2 regions of the Litchfieldella rifensis genome follow, and region 1 is predicted to be linked to the other one. Evidence: predicted binding sites of a transcription regulator. Region 1 holds the regulator's gene; the other holds the start of a gene.
What was found. Region 1 encodes FliA, which starts transcription of late flagellar genes. Its sites were predicted from a motif close to CTAAAGTTNNNNNNNNNNCNGCCGATA; they were not measured.

Region 1 (15,398 bases):
TTGGCCTCGGGCCTGGCCAGACGCAGGTTGGCCGCAATGCTGTCATGGAACAGTTCGACCCGCTGGGTCAGATAACCGATGCGCGAGCGCAGGCTGCCCAATTTCAGCTCTTGCAGGTCCACCCCGTCGAGACGTACACGTCCCCGGTCCGGATCGAGCAGGCGGGCGAAAAGCAGGGCAACGCTCGACTTGCCGGCACCGGAAGCCCCCAGCAGCGCCAGTTGCTCGCCACGGCCGAGCGTCAGGGAAACCTCTTCGAGTGACGGCGTCAACGCGCCGGGATAACGTAGGCTGACCGCCTCCAGGCACAGCTCGGCGGGGCCATCACCGACCAGACGTGGTGCCGGGGACTCGACGATGGCGCTGCGCGATTGGCCCAGCGCATTGAGGCGACGCGCCGCGGCACGCGTCGCGCCCAGTTGGGTGAAGGCCACGGGCAGGCCGACAAAGGCCTCGCCGAGCGCCAGCACGGCCAATGGCATCATCACCATCAACGGCCCCGTCAAGGTGCCCGCCGCATATGCCTGCGCCGCCAGCCACAGCGCCAACAGCATGGCCAGACTCACGCCCAGCCCCACCAGGGCATTGCCCGATGCCGCAACACGTCCCAGATAGCGCTGGTCGCGGTAGAGGCTCGTTTCCACGCTGGCCATCTCACCCCGGTGCCTGCCCAGGCTGCCATAGGCACGCAACTCGGCGAGTCCCTGCAGATGTTCGATGGCGTGTGCGCGCAGGCGATCGAGTGTCGCCACCCGCCGCTGGCTGGCTGCCATCCCCAGCCACGCCTGTCCCAGCACCAGCCAACACCACAGCCCCAGCAGCACCAGCCCGACGGCAGTTCCGACGCGCGGTGCGAAGATACCCAGCAGCAGCGCGGCACCGAGAATCGCCAGCAGCGCCACCGCGGGCGGTGCCAATAGCCGCAGGTACAGGCTGTCGAGGGTATCGATATCCGCCGTCAGACGATTGAGCCACTCGCTGGCGCGGCGCCGTGACAACGCCTGGGCATCGAGTCGCGCCAGCACCTGAAACATGCCGCCGCGCAGATCGGCCAGCAGCCGCAACACGCTGTCGTGGTTATAGAGCCGTTCGAGATAGCGCGAGACGGTACGCATCACGGCGAACAGGCGTATCCCGCCGCCGGGCACATAGACGTCCAGGCTCGCCGCCCCCCCTGCCGCCAACAGAGCGCCGGCCACTGCCGTGGCGGTAATGAACCAGCCCGACAGTGCCAGCAAACCGATGGCGGAAGCCACGGTCATGACCAGCAACAGCGTGCCGAGAATCAAACGACGACGGCGCCGGGCCAGCAGCCGAAGCCAGGGAGCCAGCTCCCGATGCAACCGGCGCAGCGAGGTCATGACCATCCTCCCGCCACGCCTCGTCCCGGATCGAGCGCCACCACCCGCCCCTCGTCGAGGGTCATGACCCACTCGGCCATCGTCATCAAGGCCGGATGGTGGGTGGCGATCACCAGGGTGCGCCCCTCGTCGAGCAGTGTGCGAAGGGCCTCGATCACCCGCGCTTCGGATGCCTCATCGAGGCTCGCCGTCGGTTCGTCCAGCAGTACCAGGCGTGCCGGCGACAGAAAGACCCGCGCCAGCGCCAGGCGCTGCGCCTGGCCGCCGGACAGACCGCTTCCGCGTTCCGCCAAGGGTGTCGCCAGCCCCTCGGGAAGGCGTGCCATCAGCTCGCCTAGCCCGGCCCGCTCCAGCGCGGTACGCATCTGCATCTCACTGGCCTCGGGAGCCGCCAGACGCAGATTGTCGGCGATCGTGCCCTGGATCAGCAGCGGACGCTGATCCAGCCAGGCGATTCCATCGTCGGCGTCCACCGCCACCTCACCGGTCTCAGGGCCGATGAACCCGGCGATCAGCTGCAGCAACGTCGACTTGCCTGCTCCCGATGGGCCGACCAGGGCCAGCGAGGTACCGGCCGGCACCTCGAGGTCGACGGGGCCCAACACACGGCCGCGACCGGGATGGCTAGCACTGACGCCTTGCAGGGCGATCATCGATGCCGGCTTGCCCGCTTCATCGATCCTTGCCGGCTTTACTCCGCCACCTGCATCCGGCAACGGCTCGCCGAGCAGCGCCACCAGGCCATCGGCGGCCCCCAATGCGGCGGCACGATCGTGATAGTGCTGGGACAGGGTACGCAGCGGCTGAAAGAACTCCGGTGCCAGCAACAGCACCGCGAGACCACTGAACAGCGTCAGCCGTGGCGCGGGACCGAATTCGATATATCCCAGCAACCCGAAACCGATATAGATCGCCACCACGGCAATGGCCACCGAGGCGAAGAATTCGAGCACCGCCGAGGACAGGAAGGCCAGGCGCAGGATACGCATACTGCGACGGCGATAATCGTCGGCAGCAGCGAAGACCTCGTCGGTAGCTTGGGACGTGCGATTGAACAGTTGCAGTGTGGTGATCCCACGAACCCGGTCGAGGAATTGTCCCGCCAGACGATTCATCGCGGCGAACTGTTGTCGGTTGAGCCGCTCCGCACCGATCCCGACCAGTGCCATGAACAGCGGAATCAGCGGTGCCGACAGCAACAGAAAGAGTGCCGCCAGCCAGTCCAACCAGACCACCACCAGTAGCACCGCCAGCGGTAGCGCCACGGCCAGGCGCAGTTGGGGCTGGAAACGCGCGAAATAGCCATCCAGTGCCTCGACCTGCTCCACCAACTGTCCGCCCAGGCCGGCACTGTGGCGCCCGGCCAGACGCACCGGCCCCAGCGCCTCGAGACGCTCGACAAGCGCCGACCTGGCCGCCGAGCGAATGCGCAGGCTGGCCTCCTGAGCGGCGACCTCCTGTCCCCATTGGGCCAACGCCCGAAACGCGACAGTTGCCACCATGGCCATGAAGGCCCCGGCCAACTCGCTGGGCACGGCGCTCCGGACCAGCACGGCACTGACGGTCCAGGCCAACAGCAACATCTGGACGATCGTCGCCCCGCCGGCGGCAAAACCGGCCAGCATGGCGAGACGCAACAAGCGGCGCTGGCGAGTCGCCAGCGAGGCCAGCCAACGCCGCGGGGTCAGTTCACCATCGTCACCCATTGGCGTCGACATCGGCTCAATGATAGCCCTCGCCGACCTTGACCTTGCCGCGGAACACCCAGTAGGTCCAGGCGGTATAGGCCAGCACGATGGGGATCACGAACAGCATCCCGAGCAGCAGGAAGAGCTGCGATCCCGGTGCCGAAGCGGCATCCCAGATGGTGTGGTTCGGTGGCACGATCACCGGCCACTTGCTGACCACCAGGCCGAGGTAGGTGAAGACGAACACGCCAAGGGTGGCAATGAAGGGCTGTCCCTCACGGCGCTGCTTCACGGCACGCCACAGCAGCGCCGCACAGGCCAGGGCCAGGAACGGGAAGATCCAGATCAGGTGCAGATGACCGAACCAGCGATCACGCACGCTGGTATCCACGAACGGGGTCCAGAGGCTGATGATGAAGAAGACCGCCAGTACCGCGACCAGTAGCGGCGGCGTGATGCGATAGGCCCAGGCCTGGATATGGCCTTCGGACTTCATGATCAGCCAGGTGGCGCCGAGCAGCGCGTAACCGGCCATCAGCCCCAGGCCGGTGATCACGGTAAAGGGTGTCAGCCAATCGAGCGCCCCCCCCACGTAGACGAAGTCCTCCACCGCAAAACCCTGGATATAGGTGCCCACCACGGCCCCCTGAGCAAAGGCGGCCACCGCCGAGCCCCAGCAGAAGGCACGGTTCCACCAGTGGCGGTTCTTGCGCGACTTGAAGCGAAACTCGAAGGCGATACCGCGAAAGATCAGCCCGGCCAACATCAGGAAGACCCCGATGTAGAGTGCCGGCAAGAACACCGAGTAGACCAGCGGGAAGGCCCCCAGCAGACCGGCGCCGCCCAGCACCAGCCAGGTCTCGTTGCCATCCCACACCGGGGCGACCGAGTTCATCATCACGTCACGGGATTCCTCGTCCGGGGCAAAGGGGAACAGGATCCCCACCCCCAGGTCGAAGCCGTCCATCAGCACGTACATGATCACCCCGAAACCGATGATGACGGCCCAGATCAGAGACAGATCGAACATTTCCATGGCTCAGCTCCTCACCGGGTGGCCGGCATCATCATCGAAGGGTATATGCGAGGCGGAGAGGGGGCGCATGGCGCGTTCCACCTCGTCGACGATTCGATCTTCTTCCTCGGGCAACATGCCGCCCCGCACGACCCGGGTCAGGTAATAGACACCGGCCCAGAACACCACGCCATAAACGGCCATATAACCGAGCAGGGTGAACAGCGCCATGCCGCCGGTCAGCGACGGCGTCAGCGCCTCGGCCTGGTTCATGATGCCGTAGACCAGCCAGGGCGCCCGTCCCGTCTCGGTGACGATCCACCCCGCCAACACGGCGATGAAGGGCGTGACGCTCATCAGCCGCAGCAATTGCAGATAACCGCGGTGCTCGTACAGGCGACCGCCGCGACGCAGCCACAGACCCGCCACCGCCACGGCAATCATCAGAAAGCCCAGCGCCACCATCACCCGGAACGCCCAGAACACCAGCCATACCGGCGGCTGCTCCTGTGGCGGCATTTCACTGACGCCAGGCACCACACCATCCAACTCGTGGGTCAGAATCAGGCTGGCCAAGCGGGGAATGCCCAATTCGATGCGGTTCTCCTGCGCCGCCTGATCCGGCCAGGCAAACAGCAGCAGTGGCGCCCCTTCCCGGGTTTGCCAATTGCCCTCCATGGCCGCCACCTTGGTCGGCTGATGCTCCAGCGTATTGAGGCCATGGAAGTCGCCTACCACCGCCTGCGTCGGCGCCAGTACCAGCAGTAGCCACAAGCACATCGACAGGGCCTTCTTGTTGGCCGGCACATCACGCCCCAAGAGCAGATACCAGGCGCTGACGCCCGCCACCACAAAGCCGCCGGTGAGAAACGAGGCCAGCACCATGTGTGCGAAACGATAGGGGAAGGATGGATTGAAGATCGCCTCGCTCCACGAGGTCACGTGAAAGCGACCGTCGATCAGCTCCATGCCGACCGGGGTCTGCATCCAGCTATTGGCCGCCAGGATCCAGAACGCGGAGATAAAGGTGCCGGTGGCGACCATGATGGAGGCGAAGAGATGCACGCCCTGGGGCACTTTACCGCGGCCGAACAGCAGCACCCCCAGGAATGCGGCTTCCAGGAAGAAGGCAGTCACCACCTCGTAGCTGAGCATCGGCCCGAGAAAGTTCGCCGCCGCCAGGGAGAAGTTGCTCCAGTTGGTACCGAACTGGAAGGACATGACGATGCCGGACACCACGCCCATGCCGAAGACGACGGCAAAAACCTTGGCCCAGAATATCGCCAGCCGCTCCCAGGCCGGATTCTCGGTCTTGTAGAAGAGACCGTTCAACACCGCGAGATAGGAAGCCAACCCGATGGTGAACACCGGGAATATCGCGTGAAAGGACACCACGAAAGCGAATTGGATTCGCGACAGTAACAGCGGATCGAGCTCCATGAGCGACTCCTGATGACTTCAGCCAACAGACTACTGGCAGACACCCGAAAGCGAAACCATGGCACCCCGGCTAGACTGTGTCGTGTTGCCGCACTTGCACCGTAAAAGGCTGCGGTGGATTGCCGCAGCCGGGCTTCCGGGCATCACATGCCACGAGCCTGCAACACGGTATTGACCAGGTAGGTGGTGTATCCCAGGAACAGCAACAGCAAGGTCGCGCCTTCCAGACGATTGATCCGTCCCTGACGCCCTCGCCACCCCATGGCGAAAGCTGCCATCAGCAAGGTCATGGCCGCCATCATCGGCCAGTCGCGGGCAAGCACCTCGCCACCAACGTCGATGGGGTGGATGACGCCAGCCAATCCCACTACTCCCAGCGTATTGAACAGGTTGGAGCCGACCACATTGCCCAGTACCAGGTCATGCTCATTGCGTCGCAGCGCACTGATCGAGGAGGCCAGCTCCGGAAGCGACGTGCCCACCGCCACCACCGTCAAACCGATGATCAGATCACTGACGCCAAAGCGCTGCGCGATCGCCACCGCCCCCCAGACCAGAATCCGGGAGCTGACGATCAACACCGCCAGCCCCACCAGGGTCCACGAGAGCCCCGCGGTCAGCGACATCGGCTTGATCGCCAGACTCTCGGCGGTATCGCCGGCCAAGGGATCCTCGGCCGCGCCAGCCTGCCGCCCTCGCCAGATGCTGAAACCAATGAAGGCAACCAGCACGACCAGCAGTACGACGGCTTCCGTGTGGTTGATGAGGCCGTCTCCCAGTTGCCAGGCAGCCAGCAGGGTGACGACTCCCAGCAATGGCAGCTCCTGACGAAGTACCTGGGAATGCACCGCCAGTGGCGAGAGCAACGCCACCAGGCCCAGGATCAGGCCGATATTGGCAATATTGGAACCATAGGCGTTGCCCAGCGCCAGCCCGGGATTGCCCTGTCCCGCCGCCAATGCCGACACCATCAACTCGGGTGCCGAGGTACCGAAGCCGATCACCAGCATACCGATCAACAATGGCGACAATCCCAAGTGACGTGCCGACGCAGCGGCACCCTCGACGAAACGTTCGGCACTCCATACCAGCAGTACCAACCCCACCAAGACGGCAGCCACGGACAACAGCATCGACAGACATTCCTTTTGAGCAGCGATTATCCAGCCTGTTGCGTGAGCGACCACCTGCCGGCGCAGCTCCAACATTCAGGCATGAATGTTTGTATGTAGAATAACAACCGGCATAATGACATGCAGATGTCGTATTCGACCAATACTGCGGGATCATCACTTGTCCGAACGTGACTCTGAACATGGCTCCCGGCCAGCCACCGCAACGGGGATGACCCTGGCCTCTCCCGCGACACACACCTCGCGGCGGCGCCTGCGCGCCTGTCATGAATGCGACTGGGTCGTGGCATTGCCGCCGCTGCGGCCTGGAGAAAGGGCCGATTGCCCACGCTGCGGCCATACCCTGGCCAAGCGCCACTATCGGCCCGCCCAGCGCAGCCTGGCACTGGCCGTCAGCGCCCTGATCGCCCTGATGCTGGCGGTCTCCTTCCCCTTCGTCAGCTTCGAGGCAGGCGGGATCGGCAACCGTATCGAGCTGACACAGACGGCGACCACCCTGATCGGTTTTCACCAACCGCTCGTCGCGATCGGTGTCGCCTTGACCATCATCGTGCTGCCAGCGGTCTACCTGCTGGGAGTGATCTGGCTGCAGATCGGGCTGCTGCGTGACGATCCACTGCCCATCAGCCGGGGCATCGCCCGTTCGCTGTCCCATCTGCATCCATGGATGATGGCCGACGTCTTCATCATCGGGGCGCTGGTCAGCCTGATCAAGGTTGCCGGCATGGCACAGCTCGAACTGGGGGTTTCCTTCTGGGCCTTCTGCGCCTTCGCCATCCTGCTGCTGGCCACCACCCAGTCCATCGACGCCGACTGGATGTGGTTCTCACTCGCCGGCGAACCCCGCGCCCCGGAAGGCACCCACAGCGGACAGACTGCCGCGTCTCAGGGCCTGACCGGTTGCCCGACCTGCGGCCTGGTCAACCGACTCGGGCGCGACGGCCACGGACATTGCCGACGTTGCGGAGAGCACCTGCACGCCCGCTTGCCTTACAGTCTCCAGCGCACCTGGGCACTACTGGCCGCAGCAGCGGTCATGTATATTCCAGCCAATGTCTACCCGATCATGACCACCACCTCGCTGGGCCAAAGCGAGCCATCGACCATCATCGGCGGTGTCGTCGAATTGTGGCAGATGGGCTCCTGGCCCATCGCCGCCGTGATCTTCACGGCCAGCATCCTTGTCCCGGTGGGCAAGCTGATCGCCCTGTCCTGGCTATGCCTGGTCGTTCATCGCAGCGACGAACTCAATGGCCAGGCCCGTACGCGGCTCTATCGAGTGACCGAGTTCATCGGCCGCTGGTCGATGGTCGATGTCTTCGTGGTGGCGATTCTGGTGGCCCTGATTCGTGCCGGCACTCTGATGTCGGTCACGCCAGGCCCAGCGGCACTCGCCTTCGGTAGTGTGGTGGTGCTGACCATGCTCGCCGCCATGACATTCGATCCCCGCCTGATCTGGGACGCCCCCCGGACTCAGCGCCTTCGCCATAACCAAGGAAAGACCACATGACCGACGATCAGGCTCCCGCGACTCACCGCGCCAGTCGGCGCCCACAGACGCGCCTGTCGCCGATCTGGATCGTGCCCATCGTGGCCGCGCTGATTGGCCTGTGGCTGGTTTACGACAATATCACCAGCCGTGGTCCGCAGATCACCCTGACCATGCCCAGTGCCGAGGGCATCGAGGCTGGCAGTACCCTGATCAAATCGCGCAATGTGGAAATCGGTCGCGTCGAGCAGGTCCGGCTCTCCGACGACCTTAGCCATACCCTGATCACGGCCAGGATGAGCCCCGATGCCGAACGCATGCTGGTCGAGGATAGTCGCTTCTGGGTGGTAAAGCCGCGCATCGGACGCGAGGGCATCAGCGGCCTCGGGACCGTGCTTTCCGGTGCCTATATCCAGTTGCAACCCGGCGAAAGCGATGTCGAGAGGCGTGAGTTCAACGTGCTCGACCACCCGCCCGTCGCCCCCGCCGGCGCCCAGGGCATCCGTCTCAACCTGGTCAGTCAACTCGGCAACTCACTGCGCGTCGGCGACCCGGTCACCTACCAGGGTTATACCGTCGGTCGCGTGGAGGAAGCCCAATTCGACACCGAGTCGCGCCAGATGCGTCACCGCCTGTTCATCGAAAGCCCCTATGACTCGTTGATCACCGACAGCACCCGATTCTGGTCGTCCAGCGGGATCGATATGCGCCTGGATACCGAGGGGGTTCGCGTCAATATCGAATCCTTGGAAGCGTTGCTGGGCGGCGGCGTGACCTTCGGCTATCTCGAGGACGTTCCTCGTGGCGCCCCGGTGGCACCCGATACCACCTTCACGCTCTATGCCGACGAGGACAGCGCCCGTCAGGGCACTTTCAATCGCTATCTGGAGTACGTGCTGTTGATCGAAGACACCGTGCGCGGCCTGTCGCGCGGGGCCCCGGTGGAATTCCGCGGCGTGCGGGTGGGCACCGTGGCCAGCGTGCCCTGGCGCTTCAGCGCTCCTCAGCCGGACTCCCGCCAGCGCTTCGCGATTCCGGTACTGATTCGCATCGAGCCACAGCGCATCGCCAGCGACAACGGCCCCGTCGAGCTCGAGGAATGGGAGCAGCGCTTCGAGCGTATGTTCGGGCTTGGCTTGCGGGCCTCGCTCAAGGCTGGCAACCTGCTCACCGGTGCGCTATTCGTCGACCTCAATTTCCAGCGCGACCAGGCCGAGTCCTACCGCGCGGAAACCTTCGAGAACCGCAAGGTCTTCCCCACGACGTCCAGCGGCTTCGCCCAGATCGAGGCTCAGGTCACCAACTTGCTCGACAAGCTCAATGCCCTGGAAATCGAACCGGTCCTTGCCAGCCTGGACCGCAACCTGGCGACATCCGAGGCCATGCTGGCCGAAGTTCGCCAGTTCACCGAATCGTTCCAGACACTGCTCGATGATCCGGCGACCCGCGGCATGCCCGAGAACCTGAACCGCACCATGACCGAGTTGCGCAAGACACTCGAGGGCTTTTCGCCGGATTCCGACGCCTATCGGGAGCTGACACGCGCCATGCAACGCCTGGAGAACCTGATGCGTGACCTGCAACCGGTGGCACGCACCCTGAGCGATCAGCCCAACGCTCTGATCTTCGATCGTCGCAGCGGCGAAGACCCGCAGCCCCGAGCCCCGCGGCCGTAGGACGGCGAACCACAAGGAGACATCATGATAGCCATACGCCTGCTGGGATTGCTCATCGCCCTGTCACTGGTCACGGGATGCGCTTCGAGTCCAGCGTCCGCCACGCGTTACACCCTGCCGGAGGGCAGCGACTCGGTCACAGAAGGCAAGGCCTCGGCCCCTTATACGCTAGTGGTACGCCCGCTGCGGGTCGCCGACTACCTGGACGCCGAGGGCATCGTGCTGCAACTCGACGACATCACCCTCAACCAGGCACGCGAACACCAGTGGGCCGAAGACCTGAGCCGTCAACTCGAGCGTGGCCTGCGACAGCGCCTGGCCAACCGTCTCCCGGATACCCATGTGCTGAGTGACGATGTCGCCGACACCGACTCCCTGAGGCTGCTCCTCACGGTCGACCGCTTTCAGGGACGCTATGACGGCCTGGCGATCGCCGGCGGTCAGTGGCAGTTGCGTGATGCCCGCGGCCGACTGCTGGCACAGGAGTCGTTCAGCGCCGAGACCGAACTGGATGCCGATGGCTACCCCGCCCTGGTCAGGGCGCTGGGGCGTAGTTGGGACAAGGTTGCGGACCGGTTGGCCGAACGCATCGTCGAGCTGCGATAAGCGAGCCAGCGACGACGATCATGAGGCTTTTGCTGCGCTCGGTAGTCTTTTCTGTCATGATGGGCGCCCGCGGCAATTCATGGTCCCTCCTGCCGCGCCTGTCATCGACTTTTCCACGCATTGGCCCGGGACTCGCGCCTACACACGATCGAGGCGAGCGGCGGATGCGTATTTCCCGGAGTTTGCATGAGCTTTTCCGAACTTGGCCTGCGCGCCGAACTGCTGCGCGCGGTCGAAGAACAAGGCTATACCGTCCCTACCCCCATCCAGCGCCAGGCGATTCCTGCCGTCCTCAAGGGTGGCGATCTGCTGGCCAGCGCCCAGACCGGCACTGGCAAGACCGCCGGCTTTACCCTGCCACTGCTGCAGCGCCTGGCGGAGGGCTCTCGTCCCAAGGCACGCCAGATCCGTGCCTTGGTGCTGACCCCGACCCGCGAACTGGCCGCCCAGATCGGCGATAACGTCAGCGCCTATGGCCGCCATCTCAAGCTGCGTTCGCATGTCATCTTCGGCGGTGTCGGCCAACAGCCGCAGGTCGATGCCATTCGCCCCGGCCTCGACATCCTGATCGCCACCCCCGGCCGCCTGCTCGACTTGCACCAACAGCGCCACGTCGACCTGTCGCAGGTGGAGACCCTCGTGCTCGACGAAGCCGATCGCATGCTCGACATGGGCTTCATCCACGACATCAAGAAACTGTTGCGCCTGCTGCCGGCAAAGCGCCAGAACCTGCTGTTCTCGGCAACCTTCTCCAACGAGATCCAGCAATTGGCCAACGGCTTGCTGGACAACCCGGCCATGATCGAGGTCGCCCGACGCAACACGACCGCCGAGACCGTCGACCAGGCTATCTACCGTGTCGACCGTGACAAGAAGCGTGAGCTACTGGCCCACCTGATCACCAAGCATCGGTGGTACCAGGTCCTGGTCTTCACCCGCACCAAGCACGGCGCCAACCGTCTGGCCGAGCAACTGTCCAAGCAGGACATCCCGGCCATGGCGATTCATGGCAACAAGAGCCAGTCGGCGCGCACCAAGGCATTGGCCGCGTTCAAGGACGGTAGCCTGCAGGTACTGGTGGCCACCGATATCGCCGCCCGCGGCCTCGATATCAGCGAGCTGCCTCATGTGGTCAACTTCGAGTTACCCAATGTCGCCGAGGACTACGTACACCGTATCGGCCGTACCGGCCGCGCCGGCAGCGAAGGCCAAGCGGTATCGCTGGTATGCGTCGATGAACACGGCCTGTTGAGTGGCATCGAACGGCTGATCAAGCGCAACCTGGACAAGCATGTCGAGCCGGGGTTCGAACCCGATCCTCATGCCAAGCCGGAGCCGATCGAGAACGGCCGTCGCGGCCAAGGCGGTCGCGGCCGTTCCGGCACTGGCCAGGGACAAGACCAGCGCCGCCAGAACGGCACTTCCCAAGCCCGCAACGACAACGAACAACACGCCCCACGCCGTCGGCGGCGGGCCCGTCGTCCCCAGCAGGCCTGACCCTCACTGCCGCCGGTGGGCCTGATCCACCGGCGGACTCCTCCCTTCTGGATTCGATTGTCAGCCCCTTGATCCCGAGAGTAAGATCATTCCCATAATGCGAAGCCAACCGGCCACCACCATGGCACCAAAGGCTCATCCTCGGGGAACGACAGCAGGGAACCACCGTGATCACACCACAGGGTCCAACGGCGCCTTATCAGCAAGACGCACCCAGCACCGACTATTGCATCGCCCTGCAGCCCATCTGCGATGCCGAGTACCGTCACGTCGGCGACGAGCTTCTGTACCGCAGCCATGCCGGCGCGGACAGCGCCAGTATCAGCGATCCCTTGGTGGCGACTGCCCGCGCGAGCAGCATGGCCATTTACGAAATCGGCCTCGACAGGCTGGTCGGCGATCGCCTGTTGTTCATGAATGTTTCGCGGGAATGGCTGGAACGCCCCGAGCTACTTCCCCTGCCGGCCGACAAGGTGGTCATCGAAATACTCGAGAGTGTCGAAGCCAGCGAGCCGATCATCGCCGCCTTGCGGTTCATCAAGTCTCGCGGCTTCCGGATCGCCCTGGACGACTACGTGGTCAACAAGGGAAATGCTGCGTTGCTGTCGCTGGCCGACATCGTCAAGGTGGACGTCGTCGCGGGTTATGAGCCTCATCACCTGACGCTCTATCGCGACCATGGCTGCACTCTGCTGGCGGAGAAGGTGGAGAACCTGGAGGAATTCGAGCGCACCAAGGCCGAGGGCTTCTCACTGTTCCAGGGCTTCTTCTTTGCGCATCCCCACAATGTTGCGTCACGGCGCACCCAGCGCCGCAACAACAGCAGCATTCAAATCAAGCTGATCCGCGAGCTTTATCGCGAGCTGGTCAACCTCGAGCATGTCGCCGACATGATTGCCCTCGACCCCCATCTCTATCTAACGGTGATCAAGCGTGCCAACTCGAGCTATTTCGGCCACAGCGAAACCACCAACTTGAAGCGCTGCCTCCAGCTTCTGGGCTTGAACGAATTGCGCACCCTGGTGGCCACCGTCATGCTGTCGCAGAATGGTCCCATCTGTCGCTTGACCATGCAGCATGCCCTGACCCGTGCCTTCATGTGCAAGCATCTGGCCGCCCCCTTCCGCGATATCGACGCCGAAGACGCCTTTACCACCGGCCTATTCTCGCTGATGGATGCCATGCTGGGCGTCGAGATGCGTGACCTGCTCGAAGAGATACCACTGGATTCAGGCATTGCCCGCGCCCTGCTCACTGGCAACGGCACCCTGGGCGCCATTCTGACGCTGGCTCGGGATTATCAACAACTCGAGGCCGAGGAGGCGGCGCAACCCAGCCAGGAGCTACGTGGCTGTTATCTGAGAGCCGTGGAGGAAACCCAAGCCATCATGCAAGCCATCTAGAAGTACCGTTGTGTCCCAGTCATTTGACCAGTTTGGCTCGCAGGCGTGATACCGCCTGGCTATGGAGTTGACACACGCGGGACTCGCTGACGCCGAGCACGGCGCCGATCTCCTTGAGGTTGAGCTCTTCCTGATAATAGAGCCCCAGCAGCAGCTTTTCGCGTTCGGGAAGTTGCTCGATGGCCGCCACCAGGAGTTCCCGCCGCTCACCGTCGAGCAGCGCCGCGAAAGGAGATGGCGGTGCCCCCTCCCCCGCACCTGGCTCGCTGCCTTCGGCGACGAGTTCCTCGAAGGGCAGCAACTGCCCGCCATTGGCATCTCCCAGCAACTGGTGATATTCGTCGAGGCCGATACCCAGCTCAGCGGCGATTTCACGCTCATCGGCGGCTCGGCCAAGCTTCTGCTCGAGTCGCCGGATGGCTTCATCCAGAGCCCTGGCATTGCGCCGCACACTACGCGGCACCCAGTCGCGGCTGCGCAGTTCGTCGATCATGGCCCCGCGAATGCGCTGGCTGGCATAAGTGGTGAAGCTTGCCCCATGCTTGGCGTCATAACGCGCCAGGCAATCCAGCAGACCGACCATGCCCGCCTGGATCAGGTCATCGAGCTCTACACTCGCCGGCAGTTTCACCTGCAGCGCCAAAGCCTGTCGCCGCACTATGGGGAGGTACTGCTCGAGCAATGCCCCTTGGTCGATCTTGCCCTGTGCCGTGTACATCTTTCTCGCCTCGGGCAGCCCTAACGGAAAGCCTTGAATCCATGGAAAACCGATACCACGGGTCGATACACCGACCCGTCACGCATTCCATTATTGCCCCCCGCAGACTCCCGCCAAGCATCGAATACCCCGTCCAATGCAAGGCTTTTCCGAGTTTTGCCCTCTCAAGGGCCGCCGTTGGCGCCAGCGTCTCCACTCAGGAACGGCTTCTGGCTCGCACAGCATGGGGCCATCCGTCAGATCACCTTGCGACGCAACCAACTGGTAACGGCTTCCCCGACCAGCACGAGGATGATGATCGCGATCAGGATCGTGGCAACGGCCTGCCAGGCAAAAGTATCGATCGAACCCTGCAATATCACCCCGATACCACCGGCCCCCACCAGACCCAAGACGGTCGATTCTCGTATATTGATGTCCCACCTCAAGATGATGATAGCGAAAAAGGCAGGAATGACTTGTGGGACGATCGCATAGAAAACCACTTTCATCCTCGATGCCCCGGTCGCTTGTATGGCCTCGACCGGGCGCCGGTCGATCTCTTCGATGGCCTCGCCCATCAGTTTTCCTATGAAGCCAATGGAGCGAAACATGATAGCGAGAATGCCCGCCAGCACGCCTGGCCCGAAGATAGCCACAAATAGCAGTGCCCAAATAATGGTATTGACCGACCGGCTGGAGACCAGGATGAATCTCCCCAGCCACAGGCAAAACCGGTTAGGCGTCGTGTTCTGCGCAGCAATATAAGATACCGGAAGAGCCAGGAACACCGTCAGGAACGTCGCTAGCGTCGCAATATGCACGGTCTCGATCATGGCATTGACAATAAGCCCAAGATCCCGAATGTCGGGTGGCCACATGCGACGACCCAGGCTATGGATCTGTACAGGAGCATCCCAGACCCAGGGCCAGAATATATCGACATCTCGAACAGCCCATACGATAACAGCGACAATAGTTAAATAAATGAGAAGACGGACCAACTTCTCTTTCCGATCATAGCGAACCCAGACTCTAGTGGCCAAATCATCACGCTCTACCATATTTTCTTCCTCACCCAGCCACTAACACCCTCACTCACCAGGATCACACCGATAATTACCAGCAATATCGCAAAGGCAAAATCGTAATCATATCGTCCGAATGCATTCATCAAGGTAGCGCCGATCCCGCCGGCCCCCACGATCCCGACGACTGCTGAAGCACGCAAGTTACTATCCAACTGGTACATGGACAACCCGACTTGCCGAGGCAATATCTGCGGGAACACGGAATAGACAAGCGTTGCAAAATACCCGGCCCCCGTCGCGCGCACCGCCTCCACCTGCCCCCAGTCGATTTCCTCGATCTCTTCAGCAAGCAACTTTCCAAC
Region 2 (15,398 bases), 140 kb from region 1:
CCCTCCTGAAAGCTGAACCCCTCGCTCACCCACTCTTGTGTTTAGACCACGTGAAAGACTTTCTAGAAGCTCATCTAGATGCGCCAAGCTAGCTGCCTTCTTCACTCTATCCTCATTTATCTTTTCCGGTGGCAATCCAAAAGCAATATTTTCACGAATAGTAGCATCGGCTAGAAAGATACTTTGAGGAACATACCCAACCGTGTTCTTCCATACTCGATCATCAAGAGAATAAAGTGGTTTTCCGTCAATAAGAACCTGCCCTGAGTCCGGATTGAACAATCCTAGAAGGATATCGACAGCAGTAGATTTTCCCGACCCGGAAGATCCCACCAAACCCACGACCTTGTTGGCTGATATATCGATAGTCAAGCCATTCAGCGCTGGTGAGTCCTTACCAGGATACTGAAATATGATATTTCTTAGCGCAATGCTGTGATTAAGAGTCAGAGGCGGAGTGCTCTCAGGTTCACCGTCGCTATCACGCGCTACCAGCCGCTGGCCATAAGACGCTTTCAAATCTTCATGGATAGCTTCGAAAGCGGCTATATTACTTCGGATACTAGAGATGCTACGATAGACTTGTTGAAATGCTGGCAGCATCTTGAAACCTGCCAGTGCATATACAGAAAGAATGGGCAGAATATGGCCAAGGCTGCCTTCATGCACTGATAAAAGATAAAGCACCAGGAAAATAATAGAGCCAAATGCGATTAATTCCATTGCGTAACTAGGGACCTGCCCTAATGCTTGAGTTATTCCATAAGCATTCGCATATTCATCACTTGTTCTACTAAAACGATAAATAAAGCTCTTTTGTCTACCTAATACCAAAGTGTCTTTGATACCTCCAAAACCCTCCGCCATTATATTGAAACGAAATGTCTGAATTTTCGACATCAATCTACCATTTTTAATCAGCCTGCGCCGTACACTGATATAGAGAATGAAATATGAAAATGAAAATATCAGCAACCCGGCAATTGCAACCACAGGATTATAAAGAAATATGGCTAAAGCCATCATGACAGACAGAACCAATTTTGCGTTCATTTCCATCAAGGGCTTTATAATTCCCGTGCTGACTCTCTGACATTCTTGAGCTATCTGCTTGGTCAAGGTGCTACTGCTTCCACCAACATGGAATAACCACGGCTGTTGCATGTAATAATTAAATAAACGGTTACTTATGTCGGCACCAACCTTGGCACCATACATGCACATTCGCCAAGTGGTATACATAGAGACTATTGCCGCCATAATCAAAACCACCAACACGACGATGCCTAGCCAGAATAAAAACTCGAAAGGTGAGCTCAACCCGCTGCCTTGATAAAGCCTGGCTAGCACTCCCTGTCCTTCCAATCGGCTCATGTCGCCGACGATAGCCATGAAGGGTCCGATGGATATTACACTGGCTATCTGCGCAAAGGACATGATGACGACCAACACCTGAAGCCAGAGCAATTTCTTACGCTGCTCTTTCGTCAAAAGAAAGTAAAGAGACTTAATGGATTTATACATAAGTCAAGCATTACCTTTATTAATAAAACTAAATGATCGAAAATCACGTTTTAGCCTGGATTGTAGAATCCCAAATACTGACTCAGAACAAACAAAAAAATAAGAATTTAAAGCGCTTGCCAGTATTATTTGATCAATCATTAGGGGTGATCATCACTTGAAGAAATGCCAGGTTTCTCAACCTTGATTAGCTTGATACAGCCTTTCTGCAACAGGTTTATACCACTCATCATGATTAGTCGGCACTCTGCAATTATATCCCAACACCTGCCTTGTGAACTCTGACAGGTCTTTGCCGTACTCTTCTCCTAGCATTCTTGCATAGTCGAGTTGGGGTTTTATAAAAGGCCTCCCAAAGCTTAGAGTGAGTGCAACCCTATTCTTTTTAGTGGTATTAGCACCTCCCTTGTGCCATAGGTAAGAGTTAAACAAGGCTACAGAACCAGCCGGACCAAGGATCGTGTCACATTCCTTATCAAAGTCGTAATCACTCGGTTTGTCTTCTCTCAGATGTGCACCGGATAATACTTTAGTGGCCCCATTTTCCAATGTAAAATCATCAAGCATAACCAACATATTAATTCTCAACTTGTAACCAGGTATGTAGCTACCAACATCCCGGTGCACCTTATGGATATAGATATCAGCGCTGGGAAAACCACCAACCGGGGTACATGCATTTAAGGCGTACGGCTTGCCATCGAAGAATCGTGAAAGATAGTCATGAAAAAGATGCATGTCGAGAAAATCATCTATGCTGTCTCCTTTGCCCACAGCTTGATGAGCGGTACCGTCCCCAGCCTCGTTAATATTATTCTTGATCTGATATTCAGCGCAAATACCAATCCATTTTAGACAATCTTCTCTCAAATTATTAACCAAATTATCGGGAATCGCGTTTCTGAAAACCACCCATCCCTTTCCGTCCATTTCCCTATCAAATGATCCAACATCCATTAATTCATACATTTCTCATCCCTCAGTATTACATATCGACAAGATTCTATAAGAAAGCTGAGAAACTCAGATTAGCAATTCCATAATATAACTTACTTCATCTTGACTCTTGACCTTAAATCCTTTCTTTTCATAAAACCTAAAAGCCCGATGATTGCTTTTTTTCACTTCAAGGCAGACCTTTTTCATTTCGTTTCTCTTTGCCATGAACACCACAGTCTCTAACAGACTGCAGGAAACACCAGTACTTCTCATTTCGGGAGAAACAACAATCATGCTGACAAAAGCTTGTTTCATTGTTTCATCATTGCAATAAAACGCAACAAAGCCAATCAGGCTTCCGTTCTTGTAGTGCGCTACTACATCAGCCGCACTCATGATCTTGTCAATGTAAGCATTTATATCAGTAATAGAAAAAAAATCAGTCTGCTGACTTTGTTGCTCATTAACAATCATGTTTTTTATATCTTCTCTTATCATGCGGCCACAGCATAGAAACTTAGATTTTCAATTCATGAGGTAGAACAGTTACACCAAGTCGTATTTGTGGAGAATTTCCCCAACTTCGTCCTTGGAACATCGCATTAGCGTATCGATCATGGACAAGTTAGAAATAAAGCAACTCACACCAGCCTGTGAATAGCCAAAATCATTGGTTCTTAAAAACGAGAGATTATATCCTCTGGATGAAAAATAATGTTTATCATACAATTTCTCCCCACCAACACTATTCACATAATCGCGAGCACCTAAAGAATCACAAATATTCATCAACTTCTCAGACCCACAAAGCTCTCTATCATAATCAATCTGACTAGAACTACACATAGAAACATTGACGCCGAGATAGTCAAAAACACTTTTTATTCCGTCGCAACAAACCTCAGATATATCTCTATCCCTACCTTCAAAAACCTTTTTTATAATTGGAAAAACATCATCGTAACAAGGAGCTTTTGAATAGGCGTGCTGTATGCCTTTCAACTGGGCCTCAACATCACTGGAAAATTTTAACTCTGATATTTTCTTGTGAATTGAGGCACCAGGGACCGGAATAGTAAACCGTCTCTTTTTTCCATGATCCAATATATAGTTTCTGTTAATATAGCCTCTTTTTATATAATTCACATCATCATAGATGACAAATTTATCCGCACAGGCAACAAGCTGGTAATAGCCGATATAAGGAAAAATATATGGCTGCATGATTGCCACTTTCATTTCACCGCCCGATAGATGACATCGATGACTTTCTGAGAATCTTCTAGGCTCATTTCAGGATAAAGCGGTAGGCACAAAATTCTCTCGGAAATAGACTTGGAATTTTCTTTTCTTACACAAGGCGTAGTATACAATAGATCATCTAAAGAGGGATAGAAATAACGCCTAGCATGAATGTCTCGTTCCTCAAGAGAGGATTTAACTTTCATTAACATGGTTTCGCTTTCAAATACAACCGGAAAATACGAGTAGTTTCTAGTGCAATTTTCACTGGTTAACTGAAATTTAACTATTTCATTCAATTTTGAGTGGTAATGGCACCAGAGCTCAGCACGCTTCTCCATGATTTCATCAATATCGTCCAGGATACACAGTCCCATGGCAGCTTGGAACTCGCTCATCTTTGCATTAATGCCTAAGTCACCTATCTCGCCGGTGACCGACATCCCGAAGTTAATCATCCGGCGAGCCCTCTCAAGGTGCTCCTTGCGGCGGAAGATAATGCCTCCGCCTTCGATAGTGTGGAACAGCTTGGTGGCATGGAAACTGAGGGTGGTGGCGTCGCCATGCTGGAGTAGGCTCTCTCCCCGATACCTGACGCCGAAAGCATGTGCCCCGTCAAAGATCAAGCTGAGCCCATGGGTGGCGGCAATGAGCTCCAATGCCTCAACGGCACAAGAATTTCCAAACACATGTACCGGTACCAATGCCCGAATATCTTCACTCAAGTCCGCTTCCACTTGCTTGGGGTCGAGGCACCAACTGTAAGGATCAATATCAGAAAAGATTGGCTCAATGCCTTCCCATTTCAACGAACTGGTGGTGGCAACGAAACTGAATGGAGTGGTAATGGCTGCGGCTCTACTCTTTCCATCACACAGCCCCAAGGCTCGATAGGCAATCTGCAGAGCAAGGGTACCGTTGGCCACCAACAGCAAGTTCTCTATCTCTAGATACACTTCAAGTCGCCGAGTCAATTCCTGTACAAGAGGGCCATGATTGGTCAACCAATGGCGAGCATAGATGCTGTCGATATAGCGAAAATATTTTTCACGATCTGGCAAGTAAGACTTGGTAACCGGGATCATAGTTCTCTCACCAGCTCCAGAAGGTACTTTCCGTATCCATTCTTGGAAAGGTCGTTTCCTGCTTTGGAGAGTTCATTGGCTGTCAGCCATCCATTATTGAAAGCTATTTCTTCCAGGCAGGCAACCTTGAAGCCTTGGCGTTTTTCAATTGTCTCTACAAATTGCGAAGCTTCCAACAAACTTTCATGAGTCCCTGTATCCAGCCATGCAAAACCACGCCCCAGCACCTCCACTCTCAAATCTCCACGTGCAAGATAAGCTTGGTTGATACTGGTGATTTCCAACTCACCACGACCGGAGGGAACAACCTTCTTGGCCAGATTAACCACATCATTATCATAAAAATACAACCCGGTCACAGCAAAACGCGACTTGGGATATTCAGGCTTTTCTTCAATAGAGATAACTCGCTTTTCTTCATTGAATTCCACTACGCCGAAACGCTCCGGATCCTTGACCAAATAACCGAAGACTGTTGCCCCTTTGTCCTGCCTAGCTGCTTTCTGAAGCATGGGGGAAAACCCCTGACCATAGAAGAGATTGTCTCCCAACACGAGGCATACGGAATCATGTCCAACAAACGATTCACCAATGATAAATGCCTGGGCGAGACCGTCAGGACTGGATTGCACAGCATATACAAGGTTTAAGCCAAACTGACTGCCATCACCCAAGAGGCGCTTGAAGCAGTACTGTTCATCGGGAGTGGTGATGACTAGAATATCTCGGATTCCTGCCAGCATCAGAACCGAGAGAGGATAGTAAATCATCGGCTTGTCGTAGATGGGCAGCAACTGCTTAGATATTCCCATGGTTATAGGATAAAGACGTGTACCGGAACCACCGGCGAGAATGATCCCCTTCATGCGACCTCTCCATTAATATGCGCCCTAAATATCGTCGCTGATAATTCAACTACTGCGATGCACTTGATGATACCTCTCACTCATCTATTAAATTTTCACAGCATAGAAATTATACATGCTCAGCCAGACCTTTCCTTTGCCGACCGGAAGTATATGAATATTGGTAATAACCATAGCCGTAGGCAACCGCCGCCTTGCGCTGCATTCCATTAATGATGCAGCCTCTAACTTCAACACCAGCATTTTCCAACCGACTGAAGGCAAGCTTTATTTCCTTGGGAGGGTTCATCTGGAAACGTGCTACCATAAGCGTGGTTCCCGCCAACTTGCCAATAATCGCCGCATCGGTAACAGCCAATACCGGTGGGGTATCCAGAATCACGAGATCATATTCTTCACTAACCTTCTCCATCAATTCGGCGAAACGAACGTTCATCAATAGCTCCGAGGGATTAGGTGCAGCTATACCACGAGAGAGATAATCAAACCTGTCGACACCGCTGGATCTGATCGCAGCTGAGAGATCTAACCGGCCACTCAGCACTTCTGAGAGACCTTTTGCAGATGCATGACCGAAAGCATAATGCAAGTTACCTTTTCGCAAATCCGCGTCGATGACAAGAACACGTTGCCCCCCTTGCACACACACTGCGCTTAGATTTAAAGCCACGAAGCTCTTGCCAATACCGGGGCTCGGCCCACAGATCATGAGACAGTTATTCGAAGCATCCAGCATGGCAAAATGCAGGGCAGTGCGAAGCCCTCGAAGCGCTTCGACAGCGGTATCGGTAGGATGGCTATTGGACAGAATGCCGGGATTTCCAGCTTTGTGGCGTCGCTGCCGAAATACACGGTCCAATCGTGCTTGATCGCCCGACAAGGGAACAGTAGCGTAGACGGGGAAACCCAAGCTCTCGAGTTGCTCCGGGCTTTCTACCCCACGATTGAATAAACCACGAACCACAACAGCAATAATTGCAACTAGCAGACCCAATACGAATGATATTCCGACCATACTGGCTTTTTTCGGGTAGATAGGAACACCGCCAACGGCAGCGGTATCGATAACGCGAAGCGTGCCAACGGTACCAGCCTTGACCAACTCCAGTTCCTGAAGTTTATTGAGCACATTGACATAGATGGCCTGCGTCACTTCCACATCTCGAGTACGGCGAATGACTTCTTGTTGAGCAGCGGGCATTGCATTGACACGTTGATTGAGACGATCACGTTCTGTAACCAGGTAAGATTTTTGTCGAGACAACGACTGATAAGTCGGGTGATTGCGAGTAAAACGTTGCGCCACATCGGCTTCCTGGATGCTAATTTCGTTGACTTGGCGCTCGATATCAATGAATTGCTTGATAATGGATTGCCCTTCGGCATCGACATCAACACTGTCTACACTTGCACGGTATTCACTCAGTCGGTCCTCGGCACTTGCCAATCTAGTGCGAAGCTCAGGTGCCTGCTGTTCAAGGAAGGCCAGGCTCCGCTGAGTCGCCTCCGCCTTTCTCTCGACATTCTGTATCAGGAAAGTATCGACGATTGCATCCAGAGTTTGGCGGATTTCATTACGATCGGCCCCTGTCAATGTTACTCGAAGCATACCAGTGCTGGGCCCCCGGTTAGTCCCCCCCACTTCGGATATTGACAGTCGAGAGGCCAATGCATTGATAGCACCGAGTCGAGATAACTTTATCAGTGTGAATTCAGCACCTGCGTGTGCATTCAGTGCTTTTACTCGCACTTGAACAGCATCATTAAGGAAATGCGCTTCCGTACCCGGACTACCCTCGCCCAGAATCTCTTCATTCATATAAAGACGATATTTTTCCCCTCCCAATACCTTGAGTATCAAAGGTTGCCCACGGAGATCATCGATTACATCAAAATGCATGATCTCAATGTTCTCGTCAGCCCATAATGCAGGATGATTGGCATTATTCAACCACTCACCGATCAGCGGCAGTCCACTAAAGTCAGGTCGGGTAATATTATTTCGCAACACATAGTCCCCGATCACTGGTAATTTTTGTGGGAAAACGATAGTATCAAGGCCTAGCCTATCAACGACCTTACCCAACACCATGCGTGAACGGAGAATCTCTACTTCTGCCGCGATGCTTGCTCCTTGAATCGTCTCATCGCCGTTATTTTCAGGCCCTCCTATGGGACTCACCGACCTTCGACTCTCCACCTGCACTAGAGCATCGCTTCGATAAATCGGTGTCTGCAGTGATGCATAGACGATGCCTCCTAGTGTGAACACCAAAACGACACAGGCGATCCACCATTTATAGTCAAGAAGCATACCCAACAAGCGGGCCACATCAATGCTATCGCTGGGTATCACAGGATTATAAATTATGGCAGGAGTGCCAGGCTTTGGAGGCATACCATCATGCGGAGAAAAGTTATTCACAGAAACCGCTCCTCCAAGTAAAAATTCGATACAGGAGAGAGCCACTAAGCCATTTGAGCCGGTGTGGCATCAGAATGCTGCAGATTTCATTAACGGTTCTGCCAGCGATCCGCGCACAACCGATGTAGGGATAAAAAAGGTAGAGACAAAAAAAGGAGCCATCACGACGCTCGGCATTATCAATCTCTGCCTCACGGCGCTCGGCTCCTGCTGCCATCGTCAACTCAGTAGTCAACAACTCGATATTCACCAAGTGGTCGATACCCCAGGCGTCAGTGTCATCGTCGATGTACCCACCAGGCGCCGCATATCCAGATATGGTACCTGCCAATGGCACTACGAGTAACCGCCTCTCCAAGGGAGACCAGGTTTCATCAACAGTCATTCTTTTCCCCACGCTACCGCCCCGGGGTTGTTACTTGGCTATCCCCAAGGCCATGTAAGTATCTTATTGTGTAATTCGAGTGCCAATATTCGTTATTTAGGTATCATTGATTACAAGAAGACACCCCTCGATACACAAGTTTACATGTCATTGGAATTTTTACATGCTGATTTTTTTATTCCTGCCTCAATGAGGAACACTAATAACTAGTGATAAGTCAGACTGAGAACAGGCTTCGGAATTAGTATTATGAAAATGGCCTTGACCTCGGCATTTTTTAATGCTAGCGCATAGCCTTCATGGGCCGTCATCTAGAGGCTTGCGGGGCAAAAAATAGCGGAAATATCAAAGGGAGGAGTCACACAGCCAGGCTTGGAGATCGCAGCACGGCTTGCCATCAGAGGAGGAGCACATTCATGGTTCGAGCCAATAGGCTGCCGACAACAAGCGCAATATCCCGTACCATCGGCATGACGCCATCAAGAGGGTTTTCAATGCGTGTAGCCCGCACTTCAGCAGATGCCATCGCCATGCTCGAAGGCTTGATGTGGTTGTTACTGTCCTGGTCGGTGTCGTTCTCGATCCATCAAGGTACCACCATGCCCACCATGGGCGCCTTGAGCCTGGTCGGCACCATCATCCTGGTTACCTGGGGTCATCGCCCCATGCGCCTGATACTGGGCCGCTTCCGGATTCGCCGCCGGCGTACGGAAATGTGGATGCACGTTCTCGCTTTGCCACTGCTGCTGGCACTATTGCTGGCGGTATTGATCGAGGCGTTGGTGTCGCCACTGAACGGCGCACAGAAGATGCTGCTGTTCAACGTGCTGGCCAGCGCCGGTTGGATGGTGTTCGCCATTACCCTGCTCATCAAGGGCGCCATGTTCACGGTCAGCAGCAAGAACAAGAAGAAGAAACCGAATCGCAGGACACAGGATTGAGATGAAAAGCCGTCGAGCGATTTTCAGCCTGTCCTAATCCAGGTGTACGATCACCTCGACCCGCCGATTCCTTCCCCGCCCTTCCGCGGTATCGTTGCTGGCAATGGGACGCGTGTCACCCAAGCCCACCGCCCTCAAGCGCGAGCCATCGATACCGGCCGCCTGCAAGTGCCGCAATACGGCAATAGCGCGGGCACTCGACAGCTCCCAGTTGGAAGGGAAACGTTCGGTGTTGATCGATTGGCTGTCGGAATGTCCTTCCACCGACACCTCGCCCTCGTAGCGCTGGATGATAGCCAGCAGGCTGTCGATCACGTCACGGCCTGAGCCGATCAGTTCCGCGGCGGCCGATTCGAACAACAGGTGATCCTCGACACGCAGGCTGATGCCTTCGGCCACGTGCGAGACGGTTACGCCTTCCAGACTCGGCAGGCGCGGGGCTGCGGCCAGGCGCTGCTCGAGCGAGTCGGCCAAGGTCGACGCCACTTCGATAGCCCGCGGATCGAGTTGCTGCATGCCCGACGGCTCGCTCGCCGTCACCACCACCACGAGGTTCTCCAGTGGCGTATCGAGCTTCAGGTCCATTGGGGCAACCACCTCGGGTGTCTCGGTGACCGGAGCTTCCGGCTGACGACGTGCCTCGCCCAACGCCACGACCACCGCTTGCGGATCGATGTGACGGGCATCGTTGACCGTCGGCGAGCTCGGCGTTGCGACAGGGGTGGTCAGGGCCGCTTCCGGCAATGGCACCCCCAAGCGCGCAGGCGATTGCTGCATCAAGGCCAGTGCCGGCGCTGCCTCCACCGGCTCGCTCATGTCGCTGCTCCCTCCGACCCGGCTGGAAAGCGACAGCAGCAACACGAAGGTGGCCACCAGCAGGGTCATGACATCGATATAGCTGACCATCCACACCGTGCCGGTCTCTTCCTGCATCCCTGGGGTCAGGAGCTCCTCATGCTGAGCGCCGCTGCGGGCATCGAGGCGATAATCGTCACGCATCGGCGGTTCCCGATCTCACCCGCCGGTTCAGCTTGGTGCGCCAGCTTGCTGGCGCGGGCGCTGCGCCATCTGCCATGGCTACGTCACGGATTTCGTCGTGGTGATTGGCCATGAACGACTTCAGGGTCTCCTCGATGAACGATGGCAAGCGCCGTCGCGACATCAACGACACCCCCTCCATCACCATGTTCATGGCGATCAGGCGTTCCTCGGTTCGCCGCTCCAGCTTTACGGCGATCGGCTTGAACACCAGGTTGGCCAGCACGATGCCATAGAATGTCGTCAGCAGCGCCACCGCCATGCGCTCGCCGATGATGCCGACCTCCGAGCTAGCCATCACTTCCAGCATATTCACCAACCCCACCAGGGTACCGATCATGCCGAACGCCGGCGCATACAGCGCCATGGTGCGGAAGATCTGTGCCTCGGCGCGCTCACGGGCTTTCATGCGGGCGATGCGCCAGCGCAACAGATCGAGGATTTCCTCCTCGCGGGTATTGTCGATCACCAATTGGATGCCGGTGCGCAGGAAGGGGTTGCGGGTGCGCGTCAAGGCAGTCTCCACGGCCCGTACATTGCCCTTGAACCACAACCGGGCCATGCTCACCAGTTCCTGGATATCGTCATGCACGTAACTGTTTTCACGACGAAACACCAGCCCCACCAGGCGTACCACCCGTACCACCTCCTGCAGCGGATAGCTGATGAAGGTCGCCGCCAGGGTGCCGGTCAGCACGATGGCGAGGCCAGGCAGGTTGATGAAACTGGCCGCCGACTCGGCGCTCAACAACAACACACTGGCCAGCATCATGACGCTGGCGGCAATACCGATCAAAGTGGAAGGATTCATGAATCGCGCCTGCATGAAGAAATGGCAATATCGGGAGTCTTCATGATAACGGCGGGCAAGCCGGTCAAAGCGGCGAAAAGGCGCCAGGAGTGGGCGTAACTTATGGGCGCCAAGTCTTCGTGGTGCCTTCCATCGTCGGAACGCCGCCCGGGCTGAAGCCGCGATGGCACATGGCCAGCAGGAATCACGGATACCTCCGCTCCTGCGAAACCCGCCTTATATGCAGTGGCGGATATTGGCGCCGCGGCAAAGGTAGGAGTGGCTTTAGCCGCGATCCGGCCTACGGCCGGCTTACTGGCTCCCCCAACGGCAGAGGAACAGCGCGTAGGCCTTCAGCACGTGGCGGATCGACTCGATATCGACGCACTCGTCCACGCCGTGGATGCGCTCCGCGACCGGGCCATAGCAAGTGCCGGCGACACCGGCGCCGACATGGAAGGCATGCAGGTCGGTGGTGCAGGTCGAGAGGTAGTGCTCGGGCTCTTCACCGGTAAGCGACCGGTGACACTGCGTCAACAGGCGCACGCCTCGGCTGTCGAGGTCGACCAGATGCCCCCGTGAGCGGAAACCGTGGAAATCGACCTGGGGCGGCTCGACCTGCCCTCCCAACTCGGCATGGGAATTCGCCACGCACTCGCGCATCTTCTCCATCGCCGTCTCCGGCGGCATGTCGAACGGAAAACCGATTCGCCCCTCGAGAATGGCATGGGCGGGCACGCTGGAGGCCCAGTTGCCGCCTTCGATACGCCCGATATTCAGGTTGAAGGGATGCTCCAGCGCATCGTAGGGCGGCGTTCGAGGTGACTCATTGAGTTCCGCTTCCAGTGCCTTGAGCCCGGGAATCAGCTGCTGGAGGTATTCGATCGCATTGCTCCCGGCCGTGGTATCCAGCACATGGGCCGGCTCGCCATAGACACGGACTCGAAAGCGCAGCACGCCGATCTGTCCCGCATAAATCTGCGCCCCGAAGGGCTCCGGAATCAATACGAAGTCGCCGGCATGGCCGCGATTGACGCAGGCCAAAGCGCCATTACCCGTACACTCCTCTTCGATCACCGTCTGCAGGGTCAGCGGAAAATCGATGGATGGGCCCGCCTCTCGAACCGCATGAACGGCCATCACCGTCGCGGCGATTCCCGCCTTCATATCCCCGACCCCTCGGCCATATAGCCAACCATCCCGCTCCCACGGCTCCCAGGGAGGGCGTGTCCACATGTCGGTCGGCTCGGCAGGGACGACATCGAGATGCCCGTTCAATACCAGATGCGGACGCCGGGCGTCGGGATTCAGACGAGAAACCAGATTGTAGCGGCCCTGATTGGACCACTCGACCGCGACATGATGAGGGTTGCGAGACAGGTCCGGATCGTCCATCGGCACCTGCTCCACCGGAAGCCCCAGCCGCCGAAGCCAGGACGCCATGGTCTCCAGCGCGCCATGCTCGTTGCCGAGCACGCTGTATTGTCCGACCAGATCCCGCGTCATCTCCAGGGTCTTGTCGAACAAGCTATCGCACCGTTCGAGGACACGTTTTTCGCTATCGCTCAACATCCGGATTCTCCTTGAAACACTCACCTCTCCCCAGGCGACGGGCTCACTCCTTGAATCACATAGTCCCGGGCCACACCGATGTGATAGTCGACGGCATCCCGGCAGCGGGCGGCATCACCGCTTTCCAGGGCCTCCACCAATGCCCAGTGGTTGGTGGCGATACTGCCGGGATCGGCGTGGGTGCGCTCGATCAACGCCATGCACAACCGCAGTTCATGGGACAAGTCATTGAAGGCCTTGAGTAGGCGACGATTGCCGGCCAACTCGAAAACCAAGCGATGAAAGCGCAGGTCCTCCTCGATCTTGCGCCCCTCGTCGCCCTCTTTTGCCACATCGCACATGACTTCCACCTGCCGGTACAGGATGTCATGCATCTCGGGCGTAAACCGCGCCACCAGCAGTTGAAAGGCGTGGCGTTCGTAGCACAGCCGTAGATCGAATACATCCGCCAGATCGTCGCTGTCCAGTTCGCGCACGAAGAACCCCTTGCGCGGCCGCGACACCAGCAATCCCCGGCTCTCGAGCAAGCGGGCCGCCTCCCTGACCGGGGCGCGGCTGATGTCCAGGTTGCGCGACAACTGCACCTCGGAAAGCCGCTCCCCGGGCTGGAAGCGCCTGGCGATGATCGCTTCGGTCAGGAAATCGGCCACCTGGTCGACAAGGTTCATCTGTTTGAGACTCGGGAAGCCGTCGGCGTGCTTGGCATGCATGGTGGTTGTCCTGATCGTCGCGAAGCTCCTGATACCCACAGTATGGCGCAATCCTTTTTTCTGTCGACTATCGACTGTCGACAGCTTGAAGGACCACTGCTATGTTCAAAACCATTGCCTTTCGACATCCCGGGCCCAGCGATCCAATAGATAAAACGCCGACGAAGCGGCCATGGCATAGATGTTTTTGAGTAAAGGAACATGCATGCAAACGTTGTTGAACGACATCAAGCAGGTAGTCGGCCCCTCCGGGCTGCTCACCGGTGACGACGTCACCCAACGCAGCGTCGACTGGCTCAGCGGTGAACGCTGCCGGGCCGGGGCCATCGTGCGCCCGGCCGATACCGAGCAGCTCGCCGCCATCATGACGCTCTGCCATGACGCCGCACAGCCGGTAGTGACCCATGGCGGCCTGACCGGCCTGGTCCATGGTGGCCGGGCCGCTCCCGACGAACTGGTCATTTCCCTGGAACGCATGACCGCCATCGAAGATATCGACCACGTGGGAGCCACCATGACGGTACAGGCCGGCGTGCCGCTGCAGCGGGTCCAGGAAGCGGCCGCAGCCGCAGATCTGCAATTCCCGCTGGACCTGGGGGCCCGCGGCTCCTGCACCATCGGCGGCAATATCGCCACCAATGCCGGCGGCAACCGCGTGATTCGCTACGGCATGATGCGCCAGCAAGTGCTCGGGCTGGAAGCCGTCCTCGCCGACGGCAGCGTCATCAGCTCGCTCAACCACATGCTCAAGAACAATGCCGGCTACGACCTCAAGCAACTGTTCATCGGCAGCGAGGGCACACTGGGCATCGTCACTCGCGCCGTCCTCAAACTGCAGCCGCGCATGACCAGCGAACAGACGGCACTGGTCGCCACTCCCTCCTTCGCGGCCCTCACCCATCTGCTGGGCCTGATGCGGCAACGGCTCGGCGGCCAGCTCAGCGCCTTCGAGGTCATGTGGCAATCCCACTACCGCCTGCTGACCGTGGACAGCGGCCGACACTCGCCGCCACTGCCCGCCGAGCATCCCTACTACGTGATCGTCGAATCCCAGGGAACCGATGCGGAACAGGACGCAAGCCGGTTCAATCAGGCATTGGAAGCCGCCTCCGAGCAGGGACTGATCAGCGACGCCGTGCTGGCCCAGTCGAGCGCCCAACGCCAGGCCATCTGGGCGATTCGCGAAGACGTCGACGGGCTGATCGAAAGCCTCTCGCCGCTGTTTACCTTCGATGTCAGCCTGCCGATACCCGACATGCAGGACTACGTCGACACCCTGCAAGCCGGTCTCGCCGAAAGATGGCCGCATGGACGGATGGTGGTCTTCGGCCATCTGGGCGACGGCAACCTGCATATTTCCATCGGCATCGGCAGCAACGATACCGATATGCGCCAGGCGGTCGAACAACTGGTCTACGCGCCGCTGGCCCCGCTGGGCGGATCGGTCTCGGCCGAGCATGGCATCGGCCTGGAGAAGCGCGACTACCTCGGACTCTCCCGCACGCCCCAGGAAATCGCCCTGATGCGCACCCTCAAGCAGGCGCTCGACCCCAAGCACCTGCTCAACCGCCACAAGGTACTTGGTTAAGGAAACAAGCGCCCTGATAGAAGCCACTGCAGCAGTGGTAGGAGTGGCCATGGCCGCCTTCAGCGGATGTTGGCACTATCGCCCGAGTAGGAGTGGCTCAGCCCGGATCGTCGGAACGCCGCCCGGGCTGAGCCACTCCTACGAAAATCTCCATCCATGCACATGGCGGTTATCGCCACCAAGGCAGAGGTGAGCAATTATCCCTATAGGGATAATTCTGCCAGCATAACTACCTCACACCCCAAACTATCCCGATCGGGAAATTTCTTGTATATCCTCCAACCCATCATGCA

Region 2: the regulator FliA is predicted to act here: its motif matches at 11,498-11,524, upstream of ACFOEV_RS18230 (motility protein A).

What each region holds. Positions count from the first base shown of each region.
Region 1 is NZ_JBHRUG010000031.1:389,292-404,689, forward strand. Features, by position in the region: gene cydC (thiol reductant ABC exporter subunit CydC) at 1-1,361, opposite strand, end outside; gene cydD (thiol reductant ABC exporter subunit CydD) at 1,358-3,079, opposite strand; gene cydB (cytochrome d ubiquinol oxidase subunit II) at 3,084-4,085, opposite strand; gene ACFOEV_RS17620 (cytochrome ubiquinol oxidase subunit I) at 4,089-5,504, opposite strand; gene ACFOEV_RS17625 (calcium/sodium antiporter) at 5,648-6,637, opposite strand; gene ACFOEV_RS17630 (PqiA/YebS family transporter subunit) at 6,849-8,147, shown strand; gene pqiB (intermembrane transport protein PqiB) at 8,144-9,802, shown strand; gene ACFOEV_RS17640 (PqiC family protein) at 9,827-10,408, shown strand; gene ACFOEV_RS17645 (DEAD/DEAH box helicase) at 10,595-11,905, shown strand; gene ACFOEV_RS17650 (EAL and HDOD domain-containing protein) at 12,073-13,308, shown strand; gene ACFOEV_RS17655 (RNA polymerase sigma factor FliA) at 13,328-14,026, opposite strand; gene phnE (phosphonate ABC transporter, permease protein PhnE) at 14,263-15,069, opposite strand; gene phnE (phosphonate ABC transporter, permease protein PhnE) at 15,063-15,398, opposite strand, start outside.
Region 2 is NZ_JBHRUG010000031.1:525,149-540,546, forward strand. Features, by position in the region: gene ACFOEV_RS18180 (ABC transporter ATP-binding protein) at 1-1,524, opposite strand, end outside; gene ACFOEV_RS18185 (phytanoyl-CoA dioxygenase family protein) at 1,702-2,493, opposite strand; gene ACFOEV_RS18190 (GNAT family N-acetyltransferase) at 2,548-2,961, opposite strand; gene ACFOEV_RS18195 (WbqC family protein) at 3,010-3,702, opposite strand; gene ACFOEV_RS18200 (DegT/DnrJ/EryC1/StrS family aminotransferase) at 3,699-4,790, opposite strand; gene rfbA (glucose-1-phosphate thymidylyltransferase RfbA) at 4,787-5,656, opposite strand; gene ACFOEV_RS18210 (polysaccharide biosynthesis tyrosine autokinase) at 5,766-8,081, opposite strand; gene ACFOEV_RS18215 (hypothetical protein) at 8,074-8,466, opposite strand; gene ACFOEV_RS18220 (hypothetical protein) at 8,961-9,407, shown strand; gene ACFOEV_RS18225 (OmpA family protein) at 9,441-10,406, opposite strand; gene ACFOEV_RS18230 (motility protein A) at 10,399-11,256, opposite strand; gene ACFOEV_RS18235 (ArgE/DapE family deacylase) at 11,548-12,807, opposite strand; gene ACFOEV_RS18240 (GntR family transcriptional regulator) at 12,828-13,517, opposite strand; gene ACFOEV_RS18245 (FAD-binding oxidoreductase) at 13,723-15,105, shown strand.